Regions from separate parts of the Micromonospora sp. MH33 genome, predicted to be linked through region 2. Evidence: riboswitches for the same ligand, from Rfam matches in the RefSeq annotation. Region 2 holds a riboswitch; each other region holds the start of a gene.
The links. Region 2 has a riboswitch for cyclic di-AMP ahead of B0E53_RS10780 (C40 family peptidase). Riboswitches for the same ligand answer to the same signal wherever they lie in the genome.
Positions count from the first base shown of each region.

Region 1: it holds a riboswitch for cyclic di-AMP, as region 2 does, so the genes downstream of both, B0E53_RS14500 (hypothetical protein) here and B0E53_RS10780 (C40 family peptidase) in region 2, are expected to answer to the same signal.
Region 3: it holds a riboswitch for cyclic di-AMP, as region 2 does, so the genes downstream of both, B0E53_RS11140 (transglycosylase family protein) here and B0E53_RS10780 (C40 family peptidase) in region 2, are expected to answer to the same signal.

Region 1 is NZ_MUYZ01000075.1:7,040-16,201, reverse strand. It holds gene B0E53_RS14515 (S8 family serine peptidase) at 1-454, opposite strand, end outside; gene B0E53_RS14510 (helix-turn-helix domain-containing protein) at 514-855, opposite strand; gene B0E53_RS14505 (carbonic anhydrase) at 1,072-1,740, shown strand; gene B0E53_RS14500 (hypothetical protein) at 1,803-2,822, opposite strand; cyclic di-AMP (ydaO/yuaA leader) riboswitch at 2,826-2,957, opposite strand; gene B0E53_RS14495 (YibE/F family protein) at 3,112-4,437, opposite strand; gene B0E53_RS14490 (DUF6153 family protein) at 4,637-5,059, shown strand; gene B0E53_RS14485 (DUF305 domain-containing protein) at 5,144-5,770, shown strand; gene B0E53_RS14480 (metal-sensitive transcriptional regulator) at 5,815-6,114, opposite strand; gene B0E53_RS14475 (cation transporter) at 6,268-6,477, shown strand; gene B0E53_RS14470 (hypothetical protein) at 6,513-7,493, shown strand; gene B0E53_RS14465 (heavy metal translocating P-type ATPase) at 7,508-9,162, shown strand, end outside.
Region 2 is NZ_MUYZ01000048.1:8,516-17,677, forward strand. It holds gene B0E53_RS10775 (N-acetylmuramoyl-L-alanine amidase) at 1-1,069, opposite strand, end outside; cyclic di-AMP (ydaO/yuaA leader) riboswitch at 1,294-1,431, shown strand; gene B0E53_RS10780 (C40 family peptidase) at 1,500-2,480, shown strand; gene dcd (dCTP deaminase) at 2,542-3,120, opposite strand; gene B0E53_RS10790 (pyridoxamine 5'-phosphate oxidase family protein) at 3,199-3,744, shown strand; gene B0E53_RS10795 (zinc metalloprotease) at 3,773-4,756, opposite strand; tRNA gene B0E53_RS10800 (tRNA-Gly) at 4,998-5,071, shown strand; gene B0E53_RS10805 (SCO5389 family protein) at 5,624-6,016, shown strand; gene B0E53_RS10810 (DUF899 family protein) at 6,205-6,936, opposite strand; gene B0E53_RS10815 (GNAT family N-acetyltransferase) at 7,020-7,511, opposite strand; gene B0E53_RS10820 (aldo/keto reductase) at 7,511-8,509, opposite strand; gene B0E53_RS10825 (VOC family protein) at 8,577-8,963, opposite strand; gene B0E53_RS10830 (DUF1801 domain-containing protein) at 8,960-9,162, opposite strand, start outside.
Region 3 is NZ_MUYZ01000050.1:18,380-27,541, reverse strand. It holds gene htpG (molecular chaperone HtpG) at 1-253, shown strand, start outside; gene B0E53_RS11160 (SDR family oxidoreductase) at 352-1,050, opposite strand; gene B0E53_RS11155 (helix-turn-helix domain-containing protein) at 1,085-1,555, opposite strand; gene B0E53_RS11150 (LLM class flavin-dependent oxidoreductase) at 1,630-3,198, opposite strand; gene B0E53_RS11145 (glycoside hydrolase family 3 C-terminal domain-containing protein) at 3,303-3,794, shown strand; cyclic di-AMP (ydaO/yuaA leader) riboswitch at 3,947-4,119, shown strand; gene B0E53_RS11140 (transglycosylase family protein) at 4,119-4,775, shown strand; gene B0E53_RS11135 (YbaB/EbfC family nucleoid-associated protein) at 4,947-5,405, shown strand; gene B0E53_RS11130 (M4 family metallopeptidase) at 5,511-7,568, opposite strand; gene B0E53_RS11125 (trypsin-like serine protease) at 8,390-9,162, shown strand, end outside.

The DNA of each region.
Region 1 (9,162 bases), on a different contig from region 2:
CCGGCAGGATCCGGGCCTCCGGCGCGATCCCGGTGTACGGCGCGCCGGTGCCCTCCCGCCCGGCGATGATGCCCGCGATCAGGGTGCCGTGGCCGACCAGGTCGCACTGGCCGTGAAGCTTGGCGAGCTGGTTGAAGTCCTCGCCGGAGAGGACCCGGCCGCGCAGCAGGGGGTGGGTGGGAGAGACGCCGGAGTCGATGACCGCGACGGTGACGCCCTGCCCCTTGGTGACCCGCCAGGCCGCAGCGGGGTCGAGCCGGTTCAGCGCCCAGGGCGCCGCGGCCGGGGCGGGGCCGCCGGGTGGGCCGCACTTCGGGGCCGCCACGGCGGGCGCGGGCACCGCCAGCGCGCCGCCGAGGAGGGCGGCCACCGACACTCCGGAGAGGACGGATCGGATCCGGTGCCCGGTACGGACGTGCTCCGTCGTCCCGTCCGGCCGCAAGCTGTCGCGCACGCGGTGAGATTACCGTCGCCGCGCCGTCCGTGCGGTGACGGGCATCCGCGAGGAGGCGGTCAGCTCTCGGTCACCGGCTCCGCGACCGGCCCGGTGGTGAAGAGGGCGAGCAGAGCGCCCACCTGTTGGTCGGCCTCGGCCGGGTGCCGGAAGTGCCCGCTCGGGTTGATCGTGTACTCGTTGCGCCGGCCCACCCGGGTACGACGGAGGTAGCCACCGGCTTCCAGGTCGGCGACGATCGCCTGGGCGGCCCGCTCGGTCACCCCCACCTCGTCGGCCACGTCCCGCAACCGCGCCGTGGGGTTGCGCGCGATGGCCAGCAGCACGTGCCCGTGGTTGGTGAGGAAGGTCCAGTTCCGGCCGCTCCCGTTCTCGCCTGGTGTCGTCGCCATGGTCGTCATGGTATGGCCCTTCCCCGCGTCCCTCGGTCCTGGCCCGGCCCGGGCCTGCACGGCGGGGCCGGGTCCGGGCCGCCGTCAAGGGTGGCTCAACGTATGAAATGCGTATCACGTAAATCTTGACGTGCGTTGGACTGCGTGTGACGGTTGGTGCCGAGGCCGCCTCCGTCGCCGGCCGGCTGACCAGGTCGTTTTCGCGCGAGGACGAGGTGAGGATGGATGCCGCCGACCACTCCCGAACAGGCGCTCGCCGAGCTCCACGCCGGTAACCAGCGGTTCGTCACCGGTGTACCGCGCCATCCCAATCAGGACGCCGGGCACCGGGCTGCGGTCGCCGACGGGCAGCACCCGTTCGCCGTGATCGTCGGCTGCTCCGACTCCCGGCTCGCCGCCGAGATCATCTTCGACCGCGGCCTCGGTGACCTCTTCGTGGTCCGCACCGCCGGGCACACCGCCGGCCCCGAGGTGCTCGGCAGCGTCGAGTACGCGGTGACCGTGCTGGGCACCCCGCTCGTGGTGGTGCTCGGCCACGACTCGTGCGGCGCGGTCCAGGCCGCCCGCGAGGCGGTCCGCACCGGCACCTCGCCGTCCGGGCACCTCGGCGCGGTGGTGGACGCCGTCGCGCCCAGCCTGCTCCGGGCCGGCCGGGATGGCGTGGAGGATCTCGACACCATCGTCGACATCCACATCGCGCAGACCGTGGAGGCCCTGGTGGCCCGGTCCGCCGTGCTCGCCGAGCGGGTGTCCGCCGGGAAGGTCACGATCGTCGGCATGTCCTACCGGCTGAGCGCCGGCGAGGCGCGCACCGTGGCCCAGATTCCGGCTACCGCGCCGGTCACGCCGGTGCCCGCCCCGGCCGCACCCGCCGACCCGGCGCTCGCCGGCTGACCGATCCGCCAAACGTCGAGGGGCCGGCCCGCATCGCGGACCGGCCCCTTCGGCGTATGTCGTCAGAGCAGCGACATGTGCACGTGGTCGGTGTGGTTGGAGGGTCCGCTGTAGGACTTCCAGCCGGTGGCCGGGAACCAGATCTGCCGGTTCCAGATCACGTAGTAGATGCCCAGCCGGTCGGCGTTGCGGATGAGGAAGGCGGCGACGTTGTTGCCGTACATCCGCTGGTCCTTGGTCCGCCACGGGGAGAAGCCGCTGTTCTGCAGCGACCAGTCGCAGGCCCGGCCCTTGGGATGTTCCCACGGCCCGCCCGGGCGGTAGCAGCCCACGAAGCGGTTGAAGCCGGCCCGCTTCACCTCCTTGTACGCGTGCAGCGTGCGCGGGGTGATGCAGCCCGAGGTGGTCGGGTCGTCCTCGCTGCACGACTCCGGCTTCCAGTCGCCGTCGGCGGTCCGACCGGGGCCGATCCGGGCGACCGGCGAGGTGGCCGAAACCAGGCCGCCGGTGAAGCCGATCCCACCGACCAGCTGGAGCGCCTTCTCCGTCTCGGCCTTCTCGCGGGCCATCGCGTTCTTCTGCTTCTCCTGCTCGCGCACCTCGACGTCGAGCGCGATCTTGGCCTGCTCGGCGCGGTTCTTCGCGGCGTTGATGGCGGCGAGCTTCTGCGCGTTCATCAGGTTCAGCTCGTCGAGGGCGGCCGCCCGCCGGACGAACGAGTCGGGCGTGTTGCTCTCCAGCAGCATGGCCATGGCGCCCATCCGGCCGGTCCGGTAGGACTGCGCGGCCATCTGGGCCACCTGCGGGCTCAGCGCGTCGAGCTCGCTCTGCGCCGCCTTCACCTCGAGGGCGAGCTGGAGCTGGCGCTTGCGGGACTTGTCCAGCTTCGCCTTGGCCTGGAGGTAGGCCCGGTTGGCGGTGTCGATGGCCTCGGTGATGAGGGGGTCGTCGTCGTCCTCGGAGTGCCCTGAGGGGGTGGGGGTGCTCGGAGCGGCCGTCGCCGGGGTCGGCCCCACCAGCACGGTGAGCGCGGCCACAACGGCCACCACGGGGGTCAGCCAGCGCCGCAGGGGTGCCGTCACAGTGTTCCCTTCCGTCGGCCGCCGACCGGGTTAGCTGACGGGTTCGGGACGGAAGTGGCCCCTACCGCTCGCGCGGATTCACCCCATGTACCTGGTTCCCCGGCTCGCCCTCGGGCGATTGGGCGGCGGCACCGCTGGCGCCGGTGCGCGCCTTCGGCGGTGACCGGCAGCGAGGTTACCCGAGAGCCCTCCCCGGGTTCTACGTCCGGAAGCCGACCAATAGCGAGATTTCGTCCTCGCCCAGCGTGACCAGGATCGCGTTTGGAATGCGTCGTCACGCTGCGGAGTGTCACCATGCGGCCTCCGTGTTCCTGTCGCCGCCGGGCCATCCGCCGGCCCGTGGCCCGGGCGCCCCGCCGAGCGCCTCCAGGGCCTCGTTCCGCCCGGCCGGCGGCCGCGGCGCGGGGGAATCCGCCGGGTCCGCGGTGGTCCCGCGCCGCCCGGCGGTGGTGACGACCGCGGCCAGCCCGGTGGTCAGCGGTACGGCGGCGATCAGGCCGAGCGTGGCCACCGCGCTGCGGACGATCTCCTGGGCCAGGAACTCGCTGGTGAGGATCTGGCTCACCGGCCGGGAGTCGGCGACGAGCAGGAGCAGCAGCGGCAGCGAGGCGCCCGCGTACGCCAGCACGATGGTGTTGACCGTGGAGGCGATGTGCGCCCGGCCCACCCGGGTGGCCGCCCGGTAGAGGTGCCGGCGGGACAGCGCGGGGTTGGCGTGGGCCAACTCGGTGACCGTGGCCGCCTGGGTGACCGTGACGTCGTCCAGCACGCCCAGCGAGCCGATGACGATGCCGGCCAGCAGCAGGCCGTGCAGGTCCACGTCGCGCTGGAACATCGACAGGGTGGTCGCGTCCTCGCTGCCGAAGCCGGTGAGGTGGGTGGCGGCCGTGGCCAGGGTGCCGAGCACCCCGGTCAGCACCAGGCTGCCGAGGGTGCCGAGCACGGCCACCGAGGTCTGCGCGGTGATCCCGTGGGTCAGGTAGAGCACCACGAACATGATCAGCGCGGCGCCCACGATCGCCACGAGCAGCGGCGGCTGGCCGGCGCCGATCCCCGGCAGCACGAAGCCGAGCAGGACGGCGAAGCTCGCCGCGAGTCCGCCCAGCGCGGCCAGCCCGCGCCAGCGGCCGAACGCCACGATCGCCACGGCGAAGAGCACCGCGAGCCAGACCAGCGGCGTGCCGCGCTGGTGCTCGGCGATGTTGTAGCTCTTCACCGCCGGGTCGGCCGGGTCGGTCAGCTCGACCAGGATCACCTCGTCGCCGACCTCGACCCGGGGCGCGCCGGGGCCGGAGGGCACCGGCGTCTCGACCTGCCGGCCGGCGTCCGGGCCCTGCTCGGCGGCGACGGTCACCGTCCCGCACGGCCCGGCGGAACCGCCCGGGCCCCCCTCCGGCGCCTCCGGGGTCGGCGGGCAGGGCTCGGTCACCACCCGGGTCACCGTGCCGTGGTAGCGGGGCAGCGCCGGGGCGTCCGCCGGTTCCCGGTCCTGCCGGGGCCAGAGCACCAGCGCGGCGACCACGGTGATCAGGAAGAGCGGCACCACCGTCGCCACCAGGATCCGCCGTACCCCCGGCGGGGCGGACGGAGCGGGACGGGTGTGGTCGGCGCCCATGGCGTCTCTCCCAACGATTCGCAACGGGATTCGTGTCACCGGGCCGGTCGGTTCACCGGACCGGCCGGGGCGCCGCGGGGACGGCGCGGACCGGGTCGTCGCCCGGGAATGGTAGCCAGGCGGGTCCGGAGACGCCTCGGGACAGGGTGCTGCGGCGGTTCCCCCGGGGCGCGCCCGACCGGCCGGTTACCGTGGTGACATGGCGGGCTCGGCGGCGACCGGACGGTGGGTCCGGCTCCTGCTGCTGCTCTGCACGCTGGTCGGGCTGACCGCCATGCACACCCTGGGCCACGGCGCCCACTCCCCGGCGGACCACCAGGCGGGCCACCCGGCCAGGCACATCGCACCGGTCGCCATGGCCGCGGACTGCGTGGGCGAGGACTGCCCGGTACGCGCGCTGCCTCCGGCCGAGCCCGGCGGGGATCCGTCCGGGTGGAGCGTCTGCCTGGCCGTGCTCGGCGCGTTCGCCGTCGCGCTGCTGGTCGTCGTGCTGCTGCGGACCGGGTCGCGGGCCGTCGTCGCGGCGGCCGGCGGCCCGCTCCGGCACGCCGCCGGCCCGCGCGCCCCGCCGCCCCGGCCCTACGGGCTGCGCCTGGCGACGACGTCGGTGCTGCGCAGATAGGACGCCCGACGCGAGGGGACCGGACCACCGGTGCCCCGCGTCCGCCGTCCGCTGCGTACGTTCCGACACTCGAAAGGCACACTCGTGTTCAGTCGTACCATCGCGCGCCGGGCCGCTCTGGCCGGCGCGAGCATCACCGTCGCTCTCGCCCTGGCCGCCTGTGCCGACGACCCGATGTCCGGCCACGGCATGCCGGGCGCGGCCGGCACCGCCACGCCCGCCGCCGGGGCCTCGGCCTCGTTCGACGCCGCGGACGTGATGTTCGCCCAGATGATGATCCCGCACCACCAGCAGGCCGTGGAGATGTCCGAGCTGGCCGGGACCCGGGCGGTCGACCCGGAGGTGAAGAAGCTGGCCGGGCAGGTCACGGCGGCCCAGGGGCCGGAGATCGCCACCATGCGCGGCTGGCTCGCTGCCTGGGGCCGGCCGGCGCCCTCGGCGAGCGCCGGGCACGGCATGCCGGGGATGGACCACGGCATGCCCGGGATGATGTCCGAGGCCGACCTGGCCAAGTTGGCCGCGGCGTCCGGCACCGACTTCGACCGGCAGTTCCTGACCATGATGATCGCCCATCACGAGGGCGCCATCACCATGGCCAGGGAGGAGATCGCCCGTGGCGTCCACCCGGACGCCACGGCGCTGGCCCGGCAGATCGTCACCACCCAGCAGGGTGAGATCGACGCCATGAGGAAGGTGCTCGACCGGCTCTGAGCCAGGTGTCGGGTGCCTCGCCCGTGGCGGGGCACCCGGCCCGGTCAGCCGCGCTTCATCAGGCGGCCGACGGCGGCCATCATCTCGGTGGCCATCTCGTCGGCGCGGCCCTCGGCGGCGCCCTCGTGCATGCAGTGCCGGGCGTGCCCGTCCAGCAGGCCGAGGCCGACCTTGTCCAACGCGGCCTGGATGGCGGAGATCTGGGTCAGCACGTCGATGCAGTAGCGGTCGTCCTCGACCATCTTCTCGATGCCGCGGACCTGGCCCTCGATACGGCGGAGCCGCGCGAGCAGCTGGTCCTTGCTGGCGGTGTAGCCCCGGGTCGGGGTCGTCGGTGCGGTCATGACGTCAAGGATAGCGTACCCCTTGGGGGTATGGTACGGTTCTCGCCGTGGCCGATACCCCCACCGGGTAACGGTAGCGCCAGAGTGGCAGCCGTCTCTCTCCTGCTTACCCCCTGGGGGTATAGGATGGAGGCGGCGGAAGGGAGATGCGCGATGGTCACCACCACGTACCAGGTGCAGGGCATGACCTGCGGGCACTGCGTCAACTCGGTCAGCACCGAGGTGAGCGCGCTGCCGGGCGTCACCGACGTCCAGGTCGACCTGGCCTCCGGCCGGGTCACCGTCACCAGTGAGAGCCCGTTGGAGACGGACACCGTCCGCGCCGCCGTGGACGAGGCCGGTTACGACCTCGTCGGGGCGTGACGGGTCCGGGGACCCGAAGAAACCGAGGTACCACGATGAACACGCCGACGAAGCTGAGCGGCTTCGCCCTCGGTCTCGCGGCGGTGTTCGGCACGGCGTACGGGGTCGGCCACCTGACCGGCCCCGTCACCCCGGCCGCCGAGACCCGCCACGACGCCACCGACGCCGACCACGACTCCGCCGAAACCGACCACGGTGACGGGGGCCACGCGGCCACCGCCACCGCTCACCTGCCCGGCGGACTGCTCGTCTCCGAGCGCCGCTACACGCTCCAGCCGGTGACCGCCCCGGTGGGCGAGTTCGCCTTCCGGATCACCGGCCCGGACGGCCGGCCCGTCACCCGCTACGACGTGGCGCACGACAAGCGCATGCACCTGATCGTCGCCCGCCGCGACCTCTCCGGCTTCCGGCACGTCCACCCCGAACTGGCCGCCGACGGCACCTGGCGGGTCGCCTCACCGCTCGCCGGGCCCGGCGTGTGGCGGGCGTTCGCCGACTTCACCCCGACCGGCGGAGAGCCGCTCACCCTCGGGGTCGACGTCACCGTCCCCGGCACGCTGGACTCCCGGCCACTGCCGGCCCCGGCGAGCAGCACCACGGTCGACGGCTACACCGTCACCCTCACCGGCGGCCCGCAGCCCGGCCGGACCAGCCGGCTCACCCTGACCGTCAGCCGGGACGGCCGGCCGGTCACCGACCTCCAGCCCTACCTGGGGGCGTACGGGCACCTGGTGGCGCTGCGCCAGGGCGACCTGGCCTACCTGCACGTGCACCCGGAGGGCGCGCCCGGCGACGGGCGGACCCCGGCCGGGCCGGCGGTCACCTTCGCCGCCGAGGTGCCCTCGGCCGGCACGTACCGTCTCTACCTGGACTTCCGGCACGGCGACGCGGTGCACACCGCGGAGTTCACCGTGGTGGCCGGGGACCAGGCCGCTCCGGCGCCCGCCGCGCCGGCCCCCACGACCGCACCGACCCCGGACGCCGACCACGGCAGCCCGGGTCACGGGCACAGTTGACAGGAGGTGCCGCGATGACATCGACCGCGAAGTCCCTGCCGGTCGCGCCGAACATGATCGAACTCGCGATCGGCGGCATGACCTGCGCCTCCTGCGCCGCCCGGATCGAGAAGAAGCTCAACCGGATGGACGGCGTCGAGGCCACGGTCAACTACGCCACCGAGAAGGCCAGCGTCCGGTACGCCGACGAGGTCACCCCGGACGACCTGATCGCCACCGTGGAGAAGACCGGCTACACGGCCGTCGTCCCGCCGCCGCCCAGCCAGGTGGGGGCCGGGGCGACCGCCGGGCCGGTGGACGAGCTGCACGGGCTGCGTACCCGGCTGTGGGTGTCGGTGGTCCTGACCGTGCCGGTGGTCGTGTTGGCCATGGTGCCGGCCTGGCAGTTCGACTACTGGCAGTGGCTGTCGCTGACCCTGGCCGCCCCGGTGGTGGTCTACGGCGGCCTGCCGTTCCACCGGGCCGCCTGGATCAACCTGCGGCACGGCGCGGCGACCATGGACACCCTGGTCTCGCTCGGCACCCTGGCCGCGTTCGGCTGGTCGCTCTGGGCCCTCTTCCTCGGCGACGCCGGGATGCCCGGAATGACCCACCCGTTCCGGCTGGACATCACCCGCACCGACGGGGCCGGCAACATCTACCTGGAGGCCGCGGCCGGGGTGACCGTGTTCATCCTCGCCGGCCGCTACTTCGAGGCCCGCTCCAAGCGGACCGCCGGCGCCGCCCTGCGCGCCCTGCTGGAGCTGGGCGCCAAGGACGTCGCGGTGCTGCGCGGCGGGCAGGAGACCCGGATCCCGGTGGACCAGCTGGTGGTCGGCGACCGGTTCGTGGTCCGCCCGGGCGAGAAGATCGCCACCGACGGCGTGGTCGCGGAGGGCACCTCGGCGGTCGACGCCAGCATGCTCACCGGCGAGTCCGTGCCGGTCGAGGTGGGGCCGGGCGACACCGTGGTGGGCGCCACCGTCAACGCCGGCGGCCGGCTGGTCGTGCGGGCCACCCGGGTCGGCGGGGACACCCAGCTCGGCCAGATGGCGCGGCTGGTGGAGCAGGCGCAGACCGGCAAGGCGGCCGTGCAGCGGCTCGCCGACCGGATCTCCGGGGTCTTCGTGCCGATCGTGATCGCCCTCGCCGCCGGCACGCTGGGCTGGTGGCTCGGCACCGGGGCCGGGACGGCCGCGGCGTTCACCGCCGCGGTGGCGGTGCTGATCATCGCCTGCCCGTGCGCGCTGGGGCTCGCCACCCCGACCGCGCTGCTGGTCGGTACCGGGCGCGGCGCCCAGCTCGGCATCCTGATCAAGGGGCCGGAGGTGCTGGAGTCCACCCGCCAGGTCGACACCGTGGTGCTGGACAAGACCGGCACCGTCACCACCGGGAAGATGACCCTGGTCGAGGTGCTGCCCGCCGAGGGCGAGGACGCCGCCGACCTGCTCCGGCTGGCCGGCGCGCTGGAGGCGGCCTCGGAGCACCCGATCGCCCGGGCCGTCGCCGTCGGCGCCGCCGAGGCCGGACCGCTGCCCGCGGTCACCGGCTTCGCCAACGCCGAGGGCCTCGGCGTGACCGGCGCGGTGGACGGCCGTGAGCTGGTGGTCGGGCGGCTCCGGCTGCTGCGCGAGCGCGGTCTCGACGTACCCGAGGAGGTCGTGCGGGCGGCGACCGGCGCGGAGGCCGC
Region 2 (9,162 bases):
TGGCGTTGACGTACCAGTTGCCGGCGTGCCAGCCGACGTCCTTGGCCTTGATGTGCTGGGCGACGTAGCCGTCCACCGACCGCAGCGTGTAGTGCCAGCCCAGGTAGGTCGGGTCCTTCACCAGGTTCACGCTCGGGCCGAAGTAGCCCTCGGTGTCGTGGATGACGATGTACTCGATCTTCTGCTGGGCCGGCCGGTTGCCGAGGTCGTGGTTGCCGTAGTCGCCCGGGTCCGCGCTGAGCTGCTTGTAGGGGGCGGGAATCCACTCACAGGCCAGCCGGACCGGGCACTCCAGGCCGTCCGGCCGCTCGGCCCGGCGCAGCCCCAGCTTGTGCAGCCCGGACTGGTCCGGCGTCACCGTGGTGGCGGTCAGGGTCACCCGCTGGCCGTCGTCGGTGGTCCGGGCCGCGCCGAGGCCCAACTGGTCGTAGACCTCGTCGGCGAAGGCCGCCGCCGCGTCCTCGGTGTCCGCGCCGGAGTAGCGGGCCACCGCGCCGTACCAGGCCGCCGGGTCGGTGCCGGCACCGACCGGCGCACCCAACTGCTTCTGGTACGAGGCGAGCAGCGCCGCCCCGCCCCGGATGTTCGCGGCCGCGTCGGTGCGCAGGGTCTCCTCGCCGAGGCCGGTGAGCGCCGCGGCGGCGTCGAGCGTCTGCAGGGACGCCTGCGGCAGCATGTCCTCGGCCGGTGCGGCCGCGATGGCCGGGTCGAGGGTGAGCGGGCGCGAGTCGTCGCCCCGCGGGTCCTCGTCCTCGTCCACGTGGCCGCTGGCCGGGGTCGAGAGGACGTGCTGGGCGTCGGTGAGGTGCATCGGGCCGTAGCCGCCGCTGGTGCTCGGCTGGCCCGGGTGGGTGTCCCACCGCGACTCCAGGTACGAGACGCCGAGCAGGACGCTCTGCGGCACGCCGTACTCCGCCGCGGCGGCGGCGTACTGGTCCTGGCGGTCGGTGGCGGTTTGGGTGGTGCTCGGTTCCGCGGCCACCGGTCCGGTTGCCACGAGCGCGGTGGCCGCCGCGACGGCGGCTGCCAGCAGTATCCGTCTGCCCGACGGCGGGGGTGAGAGGTGCATCGAACCTCCAGACAGGGATGGGGGTCACTGCGTCCTCACCCTCGCCCCACGCACCCTCCGGGTCAATACCTTTCCAGGAAGTAATCTGGGGTGAAGGAATCCTTCATTCGGCTGGTGTAGGTCGTACGGAGTGTCACGGCGGCTCGGGTTGCGGATCGGTAACGGCCATCTCTACTCTGGTCAATCGTCGGCCGCCAGTTTCACCGTCCAACCCGGGTGGTGACGGTCCGACACCGCCGAGTCGCCTCCGGGCGAGCCGGGGACCCAGGTACCTGGGGTGAATCCGCAGCCACTGCGGTAGGGCGGCTCCCTTCCCGCCCGAACCCGTCAGCTAACTCGGTAGGCGGGCACGAAGAAGGAGTACGGAAGCCCGGTGGCACACCATGCCCCGCGGCCACCGTCGGGCCGGTCGGTCGACCGGTCGACGGCTGTGCCGCGTTCCCGCTGGTCCCGTTTCACCACCGCCCTCGCCGCCCTGGCCGGCACCGCCGTCGTCCTGACCGGCGGCGCCACGGCGGCCCATGCCGAACCGTCGGTCACCGAGATCGAGCGCCAGATCGACCAGGACTGGAACAAGCTCGAACCGATCATCGAACAGGTCAACGCCACCCGCGAGCAGCTCGCCGCCAAGCGGAAGCAGGCCGCCGCGCTCGCCAAGCAGATCGCCCCGCTCGAGGCCCGGGTGGACGCCGCCCTCGGTCAGGTGGGCGGGCTCGCCGCCGACGCCTACAAGGGCGACAACAATCTCTCCACCGTCAACGCGCTGCTGGGCAGCCGGTCGCCGAGCGAGCTGGTGGACGGCCTCGCACTGCTCGACCGCTTCGCGAACCGCCAGCAGGAGCAGGTGCGGACCGTCGCCGAGCTGCGCGACCAGCTGGCCGCCAAGAAGCAGCCGCTGGACGAGATGATCAGCGACCTGGCCCGTACCGAGGCCCAGCTCGCGGCGAAGAAGAAGCAGATCGACGCCGAGATCGTCAAGCTCCAGAAGCTTCGGCTAAAGGTCTACGGCAACGGTGGCGGCGGTCCGCTGCGCCCCGCGCCTTGTCCCGCCGGCTACCCCGGTGGTCCGGCCGGCGTCGCGGTCAAGTTCGCCTGCGCCCAGATCGGCAAGATCTATGTCTGGGGCGCCGCCGGCCCCGACCACTTCGACTGCTCCGGGCTCACCATGGCGGCCTGGGCCAAGGCCGGCGTCTCGCTGCCGCACAACGCCCGGCAGCAGCACGACGTCACCAGGCGGGTGAGCCGGAGCGAGCTGCGCGCCGGTGACCTCGTCTTCTACTACAGCGACCTGCACCACGTCGGCATGTACGTCGGTGACGGCTGGGTGGTGCACGCCTCCCAGTCCGGCAAGCCGATCACGATGAAGCGCGTCGACGACGGCCAGATCAACAGCTACGGCCGCCCGGGCTGACCGGCCCGCAGGGGCTCCCGTGTCGCGGGGGCCCCTGCGCCGTTCCGGCGTGCCCGGTCGGTCAGCGGGTCGGCCAGGTGCGCCAGCTCTGCCAGGACCGGCTCGGGGTCGGCCCGCGCTGCCCCTGATAGCGCGACCCGTAGACCGCCGAGCCGTACGGGTGCTCGGCCGGCGAGGAGAGCCGGAAGATGCAGAGCTGGCCGATCTTCATGCCCGGCCAGAGCGTGATCGGCAGGTTCGCCACGTTGGACAGCTCCAGCGTGACGTGGCCGGAGAAGCCCGGGTCGATGAAGCCGGCCGTGGAGTGGGTGAGCAGGCCGAGCCGGCCCAGGCTGGACTTGCCCTCCAGGCGCCCGGCGAGCTGGTCGCCCAGCGAGATCACCTCCAGCGTGGAGGCGAGCACGAACTCGCCCGGATGCAGCACGAACGGCTGGCCCTCGGGCACCTCCACCATCGAGGTGAGATCGTCCTGCTGCACGGCCGGGTCGATGTGCGTGTAGAGATGGTTGTTGAAGACCCGGAACAGCCGGTCCAGGCGTACGTCGATGCTGGACGGTTGCACCAGCGTGGGCTCGAAGGGCTCCAGCGCGAGCGTGCCCGCCTTGATCTCGGAGACCAGGTCGCGGTCGGAGAGCAGCATCGGAATACCATAGCGACCGGTACGGGTGACCTGCGTGTCGGACTACATCTTCGTACACCTGTTCGATAGAATGTCCGCATGGCTTCCTGGTCCGAATTCGCCGCCGACGAGCCCCGACTCGCCGACGAGATCCGCCTCTTGTTGCAGCAGTACGGGCCGGGTTTCGGCTACCTCGCCACGGTCCGCGCCGACGGCGGCCCGCGGGTGCACCCGGTCTCCCCGGTCATCACCGACGACGGGCTCTGGTGCTTCGTCATCGACTCGCCCAAGCGCCGCGACCTCGAACGCGACGGCCGCTTCGCACTGCACTCCTTCCCGCCGGAGGAGAGCGACGACGAGGCCTACGTGGCCGGCCGCGCCCGCCCCGTGACCGACCCGGCGACGGTGGCCCGGGTGGCCCGGATCGGCCGGGCCGCGCCGCAGGGCGACTGGCGGCTGTTCGAGTTCACCGTCGACGTGGCGATGCTGACCCGGCGCGACCAGGTGGCGCACCCCGGCGGCGGCCGGCCGGAGGTGCGGGTCTGGCTCGACCCGGGGGCGGCCGCCCTGGCCGGGCGGGACCCGCTCGCCCCGGAAGGCCGGCGCGGCCGGCACGGCTTCGACACCCGCCGCCCGGCGGCCTGAGCCCGCACCGGCGTGTCGTGCTGGACGGTCAGGCCGCGCGGTACGCGTTCCACGCGGTCAGCATGCGGCTCGCCTGACCAGGGGTGAACTGGTACATGCACGAGTCGTAGGTGTAGTCCATGAAGTTCGTGATCGGGTCCAGGCCCGCGGTGGTGCAGGTGTCCCGGCCGGTCGGGCACTCGAAGGCCGGCGAGGCCTCGGCGGGGGTGTCGGAGACGCTGTCGCCCGAGCCGGAGCAGCCACCCTGGAAGGTGTGGTAGAGGTTCAGCCAGTGGCCGATCTCGTGGGTGCCGGTGTCGCCCTGGTTGTAGTTGGTCGCGGTGCCGCCCGGCAGCGACTCGCTCAGCGCGACCACGCCGTCCATGCTGTTCAGCTTGCGCTGCGGGAAGGTGGCCCAGCCGAGCAGGCCGTCGCTCAGCTCGCCCAGGTAGATGTTGAGGGTGTTCTTGCCGCCCTCGCGCAGCGACGTCTTCATCGAGCGCTCGGCCGAGGAACCCTGCACGATCGGGTACCAGGCGGCGTTGGTGACGTGGTGCACCTTGGTCAGCTGGAAGCTGAAGGCGGTCGCGGCACCACCGGTCGCACCGCTGTACGCCTTGTTCAGCACGTCGATCTGCTGGGTCACCATCGAGTCCGGGATGTTGCCGCCGGCCCGGGTGCTGTCCCGCTGGATGACGTGGACGACGACGGGGATGGTCACCGTGGCCAGCGGGGTGGCCCCGGCGCCGGCGCGGAAGTTGGCCCGCTCACGCAGCGCCGCGGCCAGGTCGGCGTCGCGCTCACGGACCTGCTTGGCGGTCAGCTCGTTCGGGTCCAGCTTGGCCGTGCCGCCCTTCTTGACCCGGGCGTCCGAGTGGACGTCGGCAGGTCCGACGCAGGACGCGTCGGGGGCGGCCGAGAAGGCCGAAGCAGCGGGGACGACGCCCACGGCGGCGGTGCTGAGCAGCAGCGCGAGGGTCGTCGACGCGACGCCGGCGGTACGCCGGGTCAGCAAGTTGGGACGCAGTCCCATGGGCCCACCTCTTTCGAACGGCATGGCAGGGGGTATGTCACGCCGGGTCGGAAACGTGTGGGAGACGTTACATCTGATCGAAGGATTTGAGAACGGCCATATGTTGCCGTGGTGAAACTTTCCGCTGCCGATCGGCGCTCCGCCGTGACAAGATCGTTTCGGTCCGGTTGCGACGCCCGCTCCGGCCGCGGGGGTACCTGGGTGCAGGGAGGCGGTGGCCTCAGGTACAGTGGTGCCGCCTGCGGGTGTAGTTCAATGGCAGAACATCAGCTTCCCAAGCTGACAGTGCGGGTTCGATTCCCGTCACCCGCTCCACGCGTGAAAGCCCTGGTCAGGACGTGAGTCCCGACCAGGGCTTTCGCGTTGTCAGGGGGAGCCGAAAGAGGCCGTGGGCCATTAGCGGGCCATTAGGGCCTGTGTCGCGGGAGCGCCGAGCGCATGGTCGACCGGTTCGACGCTGACCCCGCCGGGGGATTTCAGGTAGGGGTCAAGGTTCGGGGCACCGGAGTTGACCGTGGCAGGGTTGGCCGGCAGCCGGCCGGGCCGCGCGGCCACGAGCCCGCGCGGCGTGGGCCGGCCGCGTGGACGAGTTGGCGGCGGTCGCGGGGTTGCGGTTAGGGCGCCTCCGGCGGGGGCGCTCCGGCTCCAGGATGGCCGGGGCTCCGCTGGCGGGTCACGGTCCGACTAGGGGGCGGGTGCGATGGCAGACGGGATGGCGATGAGCCTCCTTGTGGTCGAATCCCCGCCGCCGGGTGTGGGTGGATCAGATCGCAACACGCCCACGGCTTCCTTGGCAGCTTAATGAAAATGGGTTCCAATTGCGCTAGTCGCCGGTTCTGAGGGAGTCGGCTGAGAAGGAGGTTGGAGATGTCGCTCGATGTGCCTGTCGCGCTGTTGGAGCGCGCCGAGCGTGGGTCGGTCACCGACGAAGAGTTCGTGGTCTGTGTGCGTGAGTCGCTTCCCTACGCCTGGCAGGTGGTATCCAAGGTCAGCGCCGACCTGGCTGCCGGGGATGGCGATTTTGCCGAACATGCCGTGCCGCCGCCCAGCGACGCCGAACGCGGACAGCTGTTGCGTGCCCTGGCCAGCGATGCGATCCGGGGCGGTCTGGAACGACACTTCGGGGTGCGCTTGGCATTCCAGAACTGCCACCGGGTGGCGGCCTTCGCGCTGACGGCGGTGTCGTCCCCGGCGTACCGAGAGTTCGTCTCGCCCGCTGGGCAGTTGCGTAACCAGTCACCGGAGCTGCGCAACTGCTAGGCGGCTGGCGGCCGGGCGGGCAGAATTCAGCCCGGCCCGGCCGCCAGGCTGTGGCGACAGGACGGGCCACCGCGAATTCATCAGCGGCCTCCGTCAGCAATAGGTCAGGGAGACGCGTGACCGCGACCGCCTCGCCGGTAACCGGGCCTGGCCAGGACGCGAGTCGCCGGTAGCCGCCGAGGCCGCGATCACTTCCCGCAGCAGGACTCCCCGGTCGCCGTCGTGACACCCGGGCGGCTCCACTGCGCGATCGGGCGGCCGTCGAGACGCCACTGGTGCCCGCTGACCGTCGGCCACCCCTCCGGTGAGTCCTCCCAGTTCTCCTGCCGGCCGTACACGGTGAGGTCGAGGGCGTGGTAGCTGGTCGTCAACGCCTCGACGCCGCGCCCGGTGGTCCAGTAGGTCTCGTAGATCCGGTCGTCGTCGTCGCGCAGGTAGCAGGCGATGAACCCGAAGCCACGGCCGTCGACCAGCGCCGGGTCGGAGTCCCGCGCCGAGTACCAGGGGAACCGGTAGCCCATGAACTCCGCGAACGGGGCGCTGTCGGCGTAGGAGCCCTGGCAGAACACGGCGTAGGTGACGTCCCGGGCGTGCAGGTAGTCCAGCATTCCCATGTGGCAGGTCGCGAAGGTGCACCCCTCGCACTGGTCTTCGTACGGCTTGCCGTCGTGCCACATGTGGAAGTAGGCCATCAGCATCCGGCGGCCCTCGAAGACCTCCAGCAGCGGCGTCTCCCCGCCGGGGCCCTGCACGGTGACGGGCGGCACCGGTGTCATGGGCAGCCGGCGCCGGGCGGCCGCGATGGCGTCGCCCTCGCGTGTGTGCGCCTTCTCCCGGGCCAGCAGGTGGTCCCGTTCGCGCAGCCACGTCTCCCGGTCGACGATCGGCGGCAGGGCGGTGCGGTAGGTGGAAGTTGACATCGGGTGCGGTCTCCTTCGGGGCGTCCGAGTCGGTCACCGGGATGGACCTGCCGGGCCGGCGATTCTCATCGGTCACCCGGGAGTCAGGAGTGCGCAGTGAGGTCCAGGACGTGCCGCAGGCAGGGCTGGCCGGCGATCAGCACCTCCTCGACCGGCACGAACCCGGTCCGCCGGAGCACCGCCAGGGACGCCGGGTTCGCCAGCGCGGCCGACGCGACCAGGCGGCGCAGCCCGTACTCGTCACGGGCCAGCGCGCAGACCCGGCGGACGCCCTCGCGGGCCAGGCCGCGTCCGGTGGCCCGCTCGGCCACCCGGTAGCCCAGCTCGGCGCTGCCGTCGGCCACGTCGACCAGGTTGAACCGGCCCAGCACCGTGCCGTCCTCGTCGACCAGGACGTGGAAGTGGCACCGGCCGGCGTCCTGCTCCGTCAGCAGGTCCGCCAGCCGGTCGGCGAACTCGTCGAAGTAGTCGTCGCCCCGGTCCGACACGAACCGGGCGAAGTACGCCCGGTTCACCCGCTCGAAGCGGAGCAGCGCCGGAGCATGACGGGTGGCGAGCCGTTCGAGTTCGGGCATCAGGCGACGGTAGCAACGCGGAGGTCGGCGAGCAGATCCTCGACGGCGGCGAACTCGTCGGGCCGCAGCGGGCCGTGGGCGAGCGCGCCGGCGTTCTGCTCGACCTGGGCGACGGTGCGGAACCCCGGGATCGGGACGGTGGCCGCGCTGCGGGCCCAGAGCCAGGCCAGCGCGCCCTGGGTGGGCGTACGGCCGCCGGTGGCGAACACCTCCCGCAGGGCCTCCACCCGGGCCAGCCACTCGGGCGCCCCGGCGCCGTCGCGGAAGTAGGTCATCCAGTCGTAGCTCTGCGACCGCACGTCGTCCCGGGCGACGGTGCGACCGTCGGCGTACTTGCCGCTGAGCAGGCCCATGGCGAGCGGACCCCGGTTGATGCTGGCCAGCCCGGCCCGCTCGCACAGCTCGATCATCGCGGGCCGGTCGGCCAGCACCGACATGTCGTGCTGCACGGCTTTGCAGTGCGGGCCCGCGGCGGCGAAGGCCGCCGCACGTTCCGGGTCGTCGGTGCTCCAGCCGTACGCCCGGATCTTGCCGGCGGCGACCAGCTCTTCGAGCGGCTCGATCAGGTCCAGGGCCTCCGCGACCGGCAGGTCGCCGAGGTGCAGCTGGTAGAGGTCGACGTGGTCGGTCCCCAGCCGCCGCAGCGAGCCGTCCAGGCAGCTGCGCAGGTACGCGGCGCTGCTGTCCGTGCCGAGCGCCTCCCGGGTCCGCTCGTCGAAGGTGAACCCCCACTTCGTGGCGATAACCACCCGGTCCCGGTCGGCGCCGAGCGCCCGGCCGAGGACCACCTCGCTGTGCCCGGCGCCGTAGCTGCTCGCCGTGTCGAAGAAGGTGACGCCGAGTTCGAGGGCCCGGTGGACGGCCCGGGTCGACTCGGCGTCATCGACCCGGCCCCACCCGTACTGGTTGGCGCCACCGGCGTACGGGCCGCCGATCGCCCAGCAGCCCATGCCCAGCGCGCTGACCTCGATCCCGCTCCGTCCCAACGTGCGCTTCATGATCCGCTCCCCGTTCCGCGTCGTGGTTCTGGCGGTTGCCACTCTCCGGCTTCGAGTGGGCTGGAAGTCAAGACCCGGGGTACCAGCGCAGCTCGACGGTGTTGCCGTCCGGGTCGCGTACGTAGATCGAGGTGGCCGTGCCCCGCGCCCCGAAGCGCGGCACCGGCCCGGTCAGCACGGTGAACACCCCGGACTCCACCACCTCGGCCCAGTCGAGCGGCTCGACCACCAGGCAGAAGTGGTCCACGTTCGACCCGTCCGGCTCGCCGCGGACCAGGTCGATGATGGTGTCGGCGTTGACGCGTACCGAGGGGAAGGGCACCTCGCCGGCGCGCCAGCGGTCGACGCGTACCGGTGGCAGGCCGAGGGTGCCGCAGTAGAACTCCAGGGACCGTTCGACGTCGGTGACGGCGAGGACCAGGTGGTCGAAGCCGGTCACCCGCACGGCGCTCACCGGGTCTCCAGCGCGTACGCGTCGCGCAGCCAGCCGGTGAACAGCTCCGGGTCGATCTCGGCGACGGTCCGCAGCTTGACGGAGGCCATCCGGCGCGCGCCCGGGACGAGCCGCCCGGAGTCGTCCGCGACGTCCTGCCCCCGCCACAGCCCGAAGGTGACGTACGCCGGGTATGCCTTGACCAGGCAGACCGGGGTCT
Region 3 (9,162 bases), on a different contig from region 2:
GCCCACGCTGGAGAAGATGTACCGGGCCATGGGGCAGGAGGTGCCCCGGGTCAAGCGGATCCTGGAGCTCAACCCGACCCACCCCCTCGTCACCGGGCTGCGCAAGGCGCACGAGCAGGGCGGCGACAGCGCCGCGCTGACCGAGACCGCCGAGCTGCTCCACGGTATGGCGTTGCTCGCCGAGGGCGGCGAGCTGGCCGACCCGGCCCGGTTCACCCGGATCCTCGCCGACCGGCTAGCCCGGAGCCTGTAGGCCGGGCGGCCCGCCGGCCCGGGCGTCGCTGCCCGGGCCGGCGGGCCCTCAGTGGCCCACCGGTCGCGTCAGGTGCGGCTCGATGGGGCGGCCGCGGATCACGGCAGGCTGGGGTAGAGGGCGGCGACGCCGCCGGAGAGGCCGGCGAGGACCTGGCGGGAGGTCTCGTCGGCGACGATCTCGTACCGGTCGGCCTCGATGCCGTCGACGGCGAGCCGGGCGATCTCCGCGGGGTCGGACTTCGGCGCGGACACCTCGGCGGTCATGTCGGTGTCCATGTAGCCGACGTGCAGGCCGGCGACGCGGACGCCCCGTTCGGCGAGCTGCGCGCGGAGCGCGTTGGTCATCGACCACTCCGCCGCCTTCGCCGCGCCGTACGCCCCCACCTGCGGGAACGTGAGCCAGGACAGGGCGGAGAGGATGTTCAGGACGGTGCCGCCGCCGTTGGCCGCGATCCGGGGCGCGAAGGCCCGTACCACCGCCAGCGTGCCGAGGTAGTGGGTCTCCAGCTCCAGCCGGATCTCCGCCAGGTCACCGTCGAGCAGGTCGGCGCCGGTGCTCACGCCGGCGTTGTTGACCAGCAGGGTCACGTCGCCGGCCAGCTCGGCGGCGGCCGCCACCGACGCGGGGTCGGTGATGTCCAGCCGCACCGGGGTGACGCCCGGCAGGTCGACCGTGTCCGGGTTGCGCGCGCCGGCGTACACGGTGGCGCCCCGGGCCAGCAGCTCGGCGGCCAGGTGCCGGCCGAAGCCGCGGTTGGCCCCGGTGACCAGGGCGCTGCGTCCAGCGATCTTCATGTCGTTGCTCCTGAGGGTGGTGAAGGGTGTGTGGTCACGACGGCCGCAGGCCCGGCCCGGGCAGCAGGTCCACCTGGTCGGCCGGCACGTCGTGGCCGGCCGCGCAGCGCAGCGCCACGTGCACCGCCGCGCCGCAGTCGTGGTGGGCCAGCCGGACCGACGGCGCCTCGACGGCGTACGCGTCGCCCCACTCGCGCAGCGCGGCGAGCACCGGCAGCAGGTCGCGCCCCTTGGCGGTGAGGACGTACTCGTCGCGGGTGCGCTGCCCGGGCTCCCGGTAGGGCCGCCGGTCGAGCAGCCCGTCGGCGACGAGTTGCTTGAGCCGGGCGGCGGCCACCGGCTCGCTCACGCCGACGCGGCGGGCGAAGTCGTCGAAGCGTCGGGTGCCGAACGAGGCCTCGCGCAGCAGGAGCAGCGTGGTGCGGTTGCCGACCACCTCGAGCGCGCCGGCGATCGAGCAGTTGGCGGTGGACCAGGAGTCGCGCTGCGCGAGGAAGTCCGTCATGGGCCCGACGCTACCGGGCTGACTTAGGAAACCCAAAGCCAGCTATCTCACGCCGCGCGCGGGAATATCCGCCGTCAGAGCTGGCCGGCGAAGAAGCCGTGCCGGGCGAGCGGCTCGACGATCTCCCGCTCCTCGTACGACAGGTGCGACAGCAGGGTGTCGGTGAGCAGGTCCACCGCCGCCTGGAGCTCGGTGAAGTCGCCCGGCTGCCGGATCAGGTCCACCAGCGCCCGGTCCACGCTCTCCACCACCCCGTGGATCACCACGTGCTCCTCCTCCAGGCGGTCCAGGACCGCCGCCAGCCCGGTGTCGGCGCGGCGCAGGTGCGGGAAGATCGAGTTGTCCTCCAGGCCGTGGTGCTGCGTCACCGCCGTGCAGTACGCCGCGCAGTAGGCCCCGAGCGTCCAGTTGTTCTGCCGCATGGTCATCTCGTTCAGCACCGCCCGGGCGGCGTCCGGGGCGACGGCCCCGCGCTTGACCTGTTCGAGCAGGTCGCGCACCTGGCCGAGCTCCTGGCGCAGGTGGTCGTGCACGTCGACCAGGTGCTGCCCGACGGCCTGCCCCCGGGCGGTGTAGACGTGCCCGGCCGGCGGTGGCGGCGCCGCCGGCCGGGTGGACTCGTCCCAGAGCCGGCGCGCGCTCAGCCGTACCCCCGGATCGGGGGTGGGGGAGACCGCGAGCGTGGCCGATCCGCCGGCCTCGACGGCGGCCTGCTGCTCCTCGACGGCGCGGGCACCGCTGCCCGGGGTCGTGCGTTCGGCGGCGACCAGCTCGCGGACCGCGGGCGCCACCTCCTGGGCGAAGAGCTGGATGGCGCGCGGCTCGTCGCTGCCGAGGATGAACGTGGCGATGCCGTGGTCCAGGGCGAGCCCGGCCAGCTCCTCCACCCACTGCTCGGGCGGCCCCGCGAGAAACCCGGCGGACGACCGGTCGAAGGTGCCGCTGACGTTGAGCAGGCGCCGCACCGCGCCGGGGTCCCGTCCGGCGGCCTCGGCGCCCTCGTCGACCAGGGCGTTCAGCGCCGGCAGCTCCGCCGGCCCCTTCGGCAGGTACGCCAGCGACGGCAGCCAGCCGTCCGCCGCGCGCCCGACCAGCCGCAGCATCCGCGGCTTGTACGCGCCCACCCAGACCCGCACCGGGTGCGCCGGCGCCGGCCCGCGTTTCGCGCCGACCACCCGGTAGTGCTCGCCCTCCACGCGGATCATGCCGCGCCGCCCGGTGTCCCAGACCTCGCGGATCACCCGGATCGCCTCGTCGAGGGCGTCCACGGCCGCGCCGGGGGAGAGCCGCCGCCCGCCGACCGCCTCGATGGCCTCCCAGAAGGCGCCGGCACCGAGGCCCAGCTCGACCCGGCCGCCGGTGAGCAGGTCCAGGCTGGCCAGGCTGCGGGCGAGCACCACCGGCTGTCGCAGCGGCAGGTTGAGCACGTTCCCGGCCAGCGTGATGCGACTGGTGGCCGCGGCCACGAAGGACATCAGCGTCCAGGTGTCCAGGAACCCCGGCTGGTAGGGGTGGTCCTGGAAGGTGACCAGGTCCAGGCCGACCTGCTCGCAGAGCTTGGCCCGGGCCACCACCTGCTCCGGCCGTCCCGCGGTGGGCGTGAGGAAGCCGCCGAAGGCCAGCTCGTGTCCGTGGTCGCTCATACCTCGCCGCCTCTAGCCGATCTTGCGTGAACCCTGCCACGGTAGCGCCCGCCGGCGCCCGCCCGCCCGGCGGTTCCGGAACCGGCAATGATCGTTCACAGTCGATGCTTCCGGGCACAGGCCGTACACCGACCGGAGCTGGACCTCGACGGTGGGCGGCGCCGCGCACCGCGGCCGGTCCGACCACGACGGTCACCTACAACCAGCGCGGCACCGGCATCGACAAGACCTACCGGGCGGCGATCGCGGTGGTCGGCGAGACACGGTACGCCGAGGGCCAGGGCGACCGCGCCGGCAGCATGAGCCTGGACCGCGACGACCTGCGCACCATCACGACGCTGCGCAACTCGGGCGTGCCGGTGATCGTGGTGCTGGTCAGCGGCCGGCCGCTGGACGTCGCCGCCGAGCTGCCCCGGTGGACCGCGCTGCTGGCCGCCTGGCTGCCCGGCACCGAGGGCGGCGGCGTGGCCGACGTCCTCTTCGGCGGGTACGCGCCCACCGACAAACTGCCGGTGACCTGGATGAACTCGGTCAGCCAGCAGCCCATCAACGCCGGCGACGGCAAGCTCCCGCTCTTCCCGCAGGGGCAGGACTGACCTACTGAGCCCCGCCTCAATAAGCCCTCTTCGGACTGTGCGCAACTCAGACGGTGCCGCCTTCGCTCGGCCGGGTGAAGAACTTCACAAGAGGTGGGCGATCGGCCGAAACCGTTCCTAACGTCGTATCCGTCCGCGATCGCGGACACCACGGGCCGGTAACGCCTAATCCCGCCACCGGCCCGGTGGTCCTGGACCTCGGGCGGGAGCGGGGGACCCACACGTTCCTCGGTGCACGACACCTCGGGGTGAAGCCGCCCTCCGGCGGCCGGGCTCCTCGGCCCGAACCCGACAGCTCACCTCGTCGGCGTGGAGGAAACCCACATGGCAATTGAATACGTCGCCCGTCATCGACGGATCGCGCAGCGTCGCACCGCCGTCGGAGCGCTCGTCGTCGGCGCCGCCACCGGCGCCGCCGCCCTCCTCGGCCCGGCCGCCCCGGCCAGCGCCGCCGGCGTCAACTGGGACGCCGTCGCCCAGTGCGAGTCCGGCGGAAACTGGCACATCAACACCGGCAACGGCTACTACGGCGGGCTGCAGTTCTCCCGGAGCACCTGGAACGGCTACGGCGGCCAGAAGTACGCCAGCCGCGCCGACCTGGCCAGCCGCGGCGAGCAGATCGCCATCGCCGAGAAGGTCCTCGACGGGCAGGGCATCGGCGCCTGGCCGGTCTGCGGCAAGAAGGGCGGCTCCACCAAGAAGTACGCCAGCAAGGACTCGGGCTCGACGAAGTCCGCCAAGAAGGCCACCACGGAGCGGAAGTCGCGCAGCGACCGGCCGGCCACCCGCAGCGAGCGGCGTGCCGCGCCGAGCACGAGCGGCGCCGGCAGCTACCTGGTCCGGTCCGGAGACACCCTCTCCGAGATCGCCGACGCGAAGAACGTGGCCGGCGGTTGGCACGCCCTCTACGAGCGCAACAAGGGCGTGGTCGGCACGGACCCGGGCCTGATCTTCCCGGGTCAGAAGCTGCGCCTGCGCTGAGACCCCACCGGACCCGGCGCCGCGCGGGCCGGTCCACCGCACCACGAACGCCCGGCCGGGTTCCCGGCCGGGCGTTCGGCGTCGGACCGGGCGGGGCGGGCTCACCGGTGTCGGCGTCGGGGGCGGTTGCTATCGTCACGGTGCTCGGAAAGACGTGAAGAAAGCGCGGATATGACCAACGACCCGTTCTCCGCGGCCGCGAGCCTCGACGAGCTGCTGACCAGGACCCAACAGGCGCTCTCCGCGATGCGGTCCCGGGCCGCCGAGCACCCCGACGGCGCGCCGGGTGAGCTGCTCCGGGCCGAGGGCACCGCGGCCGGCGGCCGGGTCCGTGCCGTCGCCGTGCAGGGTGGCCGGCTGGAGTCCGTCACCGTCGACCCGGCGTTGGCCGGGGAGTCCATGGAGACCGTCTGCGGGCACCTGGTGTCGGCCGTGAACGCCGCCCTCACCGAGCTGGAGGCCCGGGTCAGCGCCTCGGCCCAGGCGGACGTGGACGCCCTCGCCGCGCGGCTCGGCAGCCTGCCGGAGCAGTCCGCGCGGGAGATGGAGCGGTTCGGCCGGGCGATGGAGGGCGTCGCGGCCCGGATCCGCCGCGACGGCGCCGACTCCCGCGCGGCCCGCCCCGCCTGACCCCCGTCCGCCGGCGGCCGCCGACGGGGATGCGGGCGCGACGTACGGCGGGGACGACGAAGCGGCCGGCCGTCGGGAGGACGACGACCGGCCGCTCCGCTGCGGTCAGCTCAGGGTGACCGCGGTGTCGTCGACGACGAAGGAGGTCTGCAGGGAGCTGTCCTCCACGCCGCTGAACGAGATGGTGGCGGTGGTGCCGGCCAGCGACGAGATGTCGAAGGACCGCTGCACGTAGCCGGTGGCCTTGTTGAGGTTGGAGTAGGTGGCCAGGGTGGTGCTGCCCGCCTTGACGGTCAGCTTGTCGTAGGCGGTGGTGGTGGTCGACTCCGCGCTGTCGATGTGCAGCCAGAAGCTCAGCGTCGCCCGGCAGCCGGCCGGGATCGTCACCGACTGGGTGAGCGTGTCGGTGTGCGTCGAGCCGTAGCCGTCGAGCCACGCCTTGTACGAGCCGCCGTGCGCGGCCTGGGCGGTGTCGTTCGTGATGACGCCGGAGCTGGCGCTCCAGCTCACGTTGCCGGACTCGAAGCCGGGGTTGGCCAGCTTCTGGCCGGTGCAGCTGCCCGACGGCGGGGTGGTCGTGGCGGTCGGCGTCGGGGTGCTGCCCGTGCAGGTCGCCTCACCGGTCTGCGCCGGCACGCTGATGGCGTTCCAGGCGGCCTTGACCGCGTCGAACTCGGTGCAACTGGTCGGGTAGAGGTTCTTCGCCGCCTGCAGCGTCCAGACCCGGTACTTCAGGTACGACGAGGACGAGGTCTTCAGCAGCATCGCGTTGTACATGATCTTCATGGCCTTCTGGATGCCCAGGCCGGTCACGCTGCTGCCGTTGCAGGTGGAGCTGGCCGGCTGCCCGTTGGTCGGGCTGCTGCCGTTGGCCAGCAGGTAGAACCAGTGGTTGCCCGGGCCGGCCGCGGCGTGCACCTCGGTGCTGGGGATGCTGCTGGAGTAGCAGTTCGGGTCGCCCAGCGCCGACGGGTTGTACATGTTGCGGATCGGGCCGCTGCCCACCAGGTTGACCTTCTCGCCGACCAGGAAGTCGGGAGCGTCGTAGCTGGACGGCTCGTTGGCGAACCACTCGGTGGCCGCGCCGAAGGTGTCGGCGACGAACTCCTGGGTGCCCGAGCCGGAGATGCCGCCCGGGGTGTGGTCGTCGATGCCGTGGCCGATCTCGTGGGCCACCACGTCGAGCGAGCCGATCCACTGGCCCGAGGTGTTCTTGCCGATCTGCACCTGGGTGCCGTCGTAGTAGGCGTTCTGGTCGTTCAGGCCCACCCGGATCGGCCAGTAGCCGCCGTTGCCGTCGGCGCCGTTGCGGCCCAGCCACTGCGCGAGCATCTTGTGCTCGGTCTGCGCGGCGAACAGCGCGTCGACGCAGCCGGTCTCCTTGTTGGTGGCGGTGCCGTTGCCCCAGACGTCGTCCGAGCCGCTGAACGTCGTGTTGGTCGCGGCGTCCTGGCAGCTCAGGTTGGTGACCGTCGGGTCCTTCATGGAGTACGTGCTGCCCGACAGGGTGGTGTTCAGGGTCAGCGGGCTGGGCCCGTTCCACGCCCCGGTGCCGGTGCCGTGCACGATCCGCTCCTGCTTGCGCAGGACGGTGCCGGTGAGGGCGTCGACGTCGACGGTGAGCCGGCTCGGGCCCTCGGCGTCGGTGCCGCGCACCGTGGTCTCCCAGGCCAGCGCCGGCTTGGCGCCGAGGGTGTAGACGACCAGGTTCGTGCCCTCGACGGTGCTGACCGACTTGAGCTGGGCCCGCGCGGTCTTCGCCGCGGCGGCCGAGGTCAGCTTCGGCGTGGTGGCGAGGCTGCCGATGGCCTGCTGCTGCGCGACGGAGGCGTACTTCAGGTTGCCGGCCGCGTCGGTGGCCAGCACGAAGTCACCGCCGACCACGGGCAGGCCCTTGTAGGTGCGCTCGTAGGGCACGTACTGGGTGCCCTCGGAGGAGATGACCGGCTTCTGCACGAACGCTTCGTCCGAGCTGGCGTGCAGGTAGGCGGGCCGGTCGGCGACCAGCGCGCGCGCCGAGTCGGCGGCGATCGCGCGGGCCTGGGCGGCGTCGGGGGCGGCGGGGCCGGGCGGCGCGGCCTGCACCGCCGCGGCGGTGCCCGCGGCGATCAGTCCGGCCGCCGCCGCGCCGGAGAGCGCGACGAGGCGAGGTGAGAGCTTCAAGGGGGTTCGCTCCTGTTCCTAGGCGCGCCGCACGGAGCCCGGTGGGGACGGGCGGCGCGGTGTTGCGAGGCGGGATGACAGTCGATCTCCGAGGCTGCCGGCGTGGCCCCGGTTCGACAGATCGGCCGTCGGCGAGCCCCCGGGGGTCGGCGACTCGCTGGGGGCACAATCACACGGCCCCGGGCCGGGATCAATGGGTGACCCGGGCAACCGACGCCTCCCGGTCGCCGCGCCGTTGCCGGGAATTCAGGAAGCCATGATCTTCAATAGGGCCTGATCAGGCCGAATGTTCTCCGTCGCGGACGGTGGCCCGTCCGATGTGCGTTGATTGCCGCTGTGCGCGCATGGCGCGCATTGGCCCCCTCGGTCGAGCTGCTGATCTCCCCGCACCTTCCGGTCCGCGGGCCGGTGCCGAACGGCCTGCGGATGATCACCTGTTCGGCCCCGGGGGTCGCGCCGATCCGGGGCGCAAGACATTGATGACGTGAAATACACCACGCGGAAGTGGCCAGCGGGCGAACTCACCGGCGTCTAGTGTCAGCTCCCACGGTCGCCCGGGCGATCGTGAAGCCCATTGGGGGCACGGGGGTTCGGTAGATGACTGTCCACATCGCGCCATGGCCGCGTTCCGCCGCGGTCCGTCGCTCGTCGGCGCCGCCCGACGGGTCGTACGCAACCCCTGCCAGCTGATCCTGGAGGGATTTCCAGTGCCATCCTCAGATCGTCGGCGAGCAGCCCGAGGTGCGGGTGCGCTCACCGCAGTCCTGGTGGCGGGCCTCGTCAACGCCTCGCCGGTCCACGCCGTGGCCGGAGGCGCCGCCGTGACAGACGGCTCCTTCGCCTTCGCCGCCAAGATCGATGTGGGCCCCGGCCAGCGTGCCTGCAGCGGCGCCCTGGTCGACCCGTGGTGGGTGCTCACGGCGAAGAGTTGCTTCAGCGTCGACGGCCAGCCCGTCGTCGCGGGCAGGCCCGCCCAGCCGACCACGGTGACGGTCGGACGACCTGACCTCACCAAGGCCACCGGTTTGGTCGCCCCGGTCGTCCGCATCGTCCCGCACCCCGACCGCGACGCCGTCCTCGTCCGGCTGTCCCGGCGGGTCGACGTCGCGCCGGTGCCGCTGGGCGCCGCGCCGAGCGCCGCCGAGCAGCTGACCGTCGCCGGCTTCGGCCGTACCGCCACCACCTGGGTCCCGGATCAGCTGCACACCGGGACCTTCGCCGTCCAGGGCGTGGCCGCCGGCACGTTCGACCTGCTCGGCACCGGGGCCGGCGCCATCTGCCGTGGTGATCTCGGCGGGCCGACCGTCCGGCTGGTCGCCGGCAAGCCGCAACTGGTCGGCCTGCACCACGCCGCCTGGCAGGGCGGCTGCCTGGCGGAGACCGAGACGCGCCGGAGTGCAGTGGAGACCCGGGTCGACGATCTGGGTCCCTGGCTGACCGCCAACATGCCGCAGGGCCCCGCGACCGACCAGTACCAGGACATCAACTTCCTGTACGTGTACGCCACCGGGGACGTGGCGCCGCAGACCTTCCCGGCGACCTCGACCGGCGGCTTCTCCTCGCCGCTCGGTGAGTGGAAGGGCGGCGGCGGCGC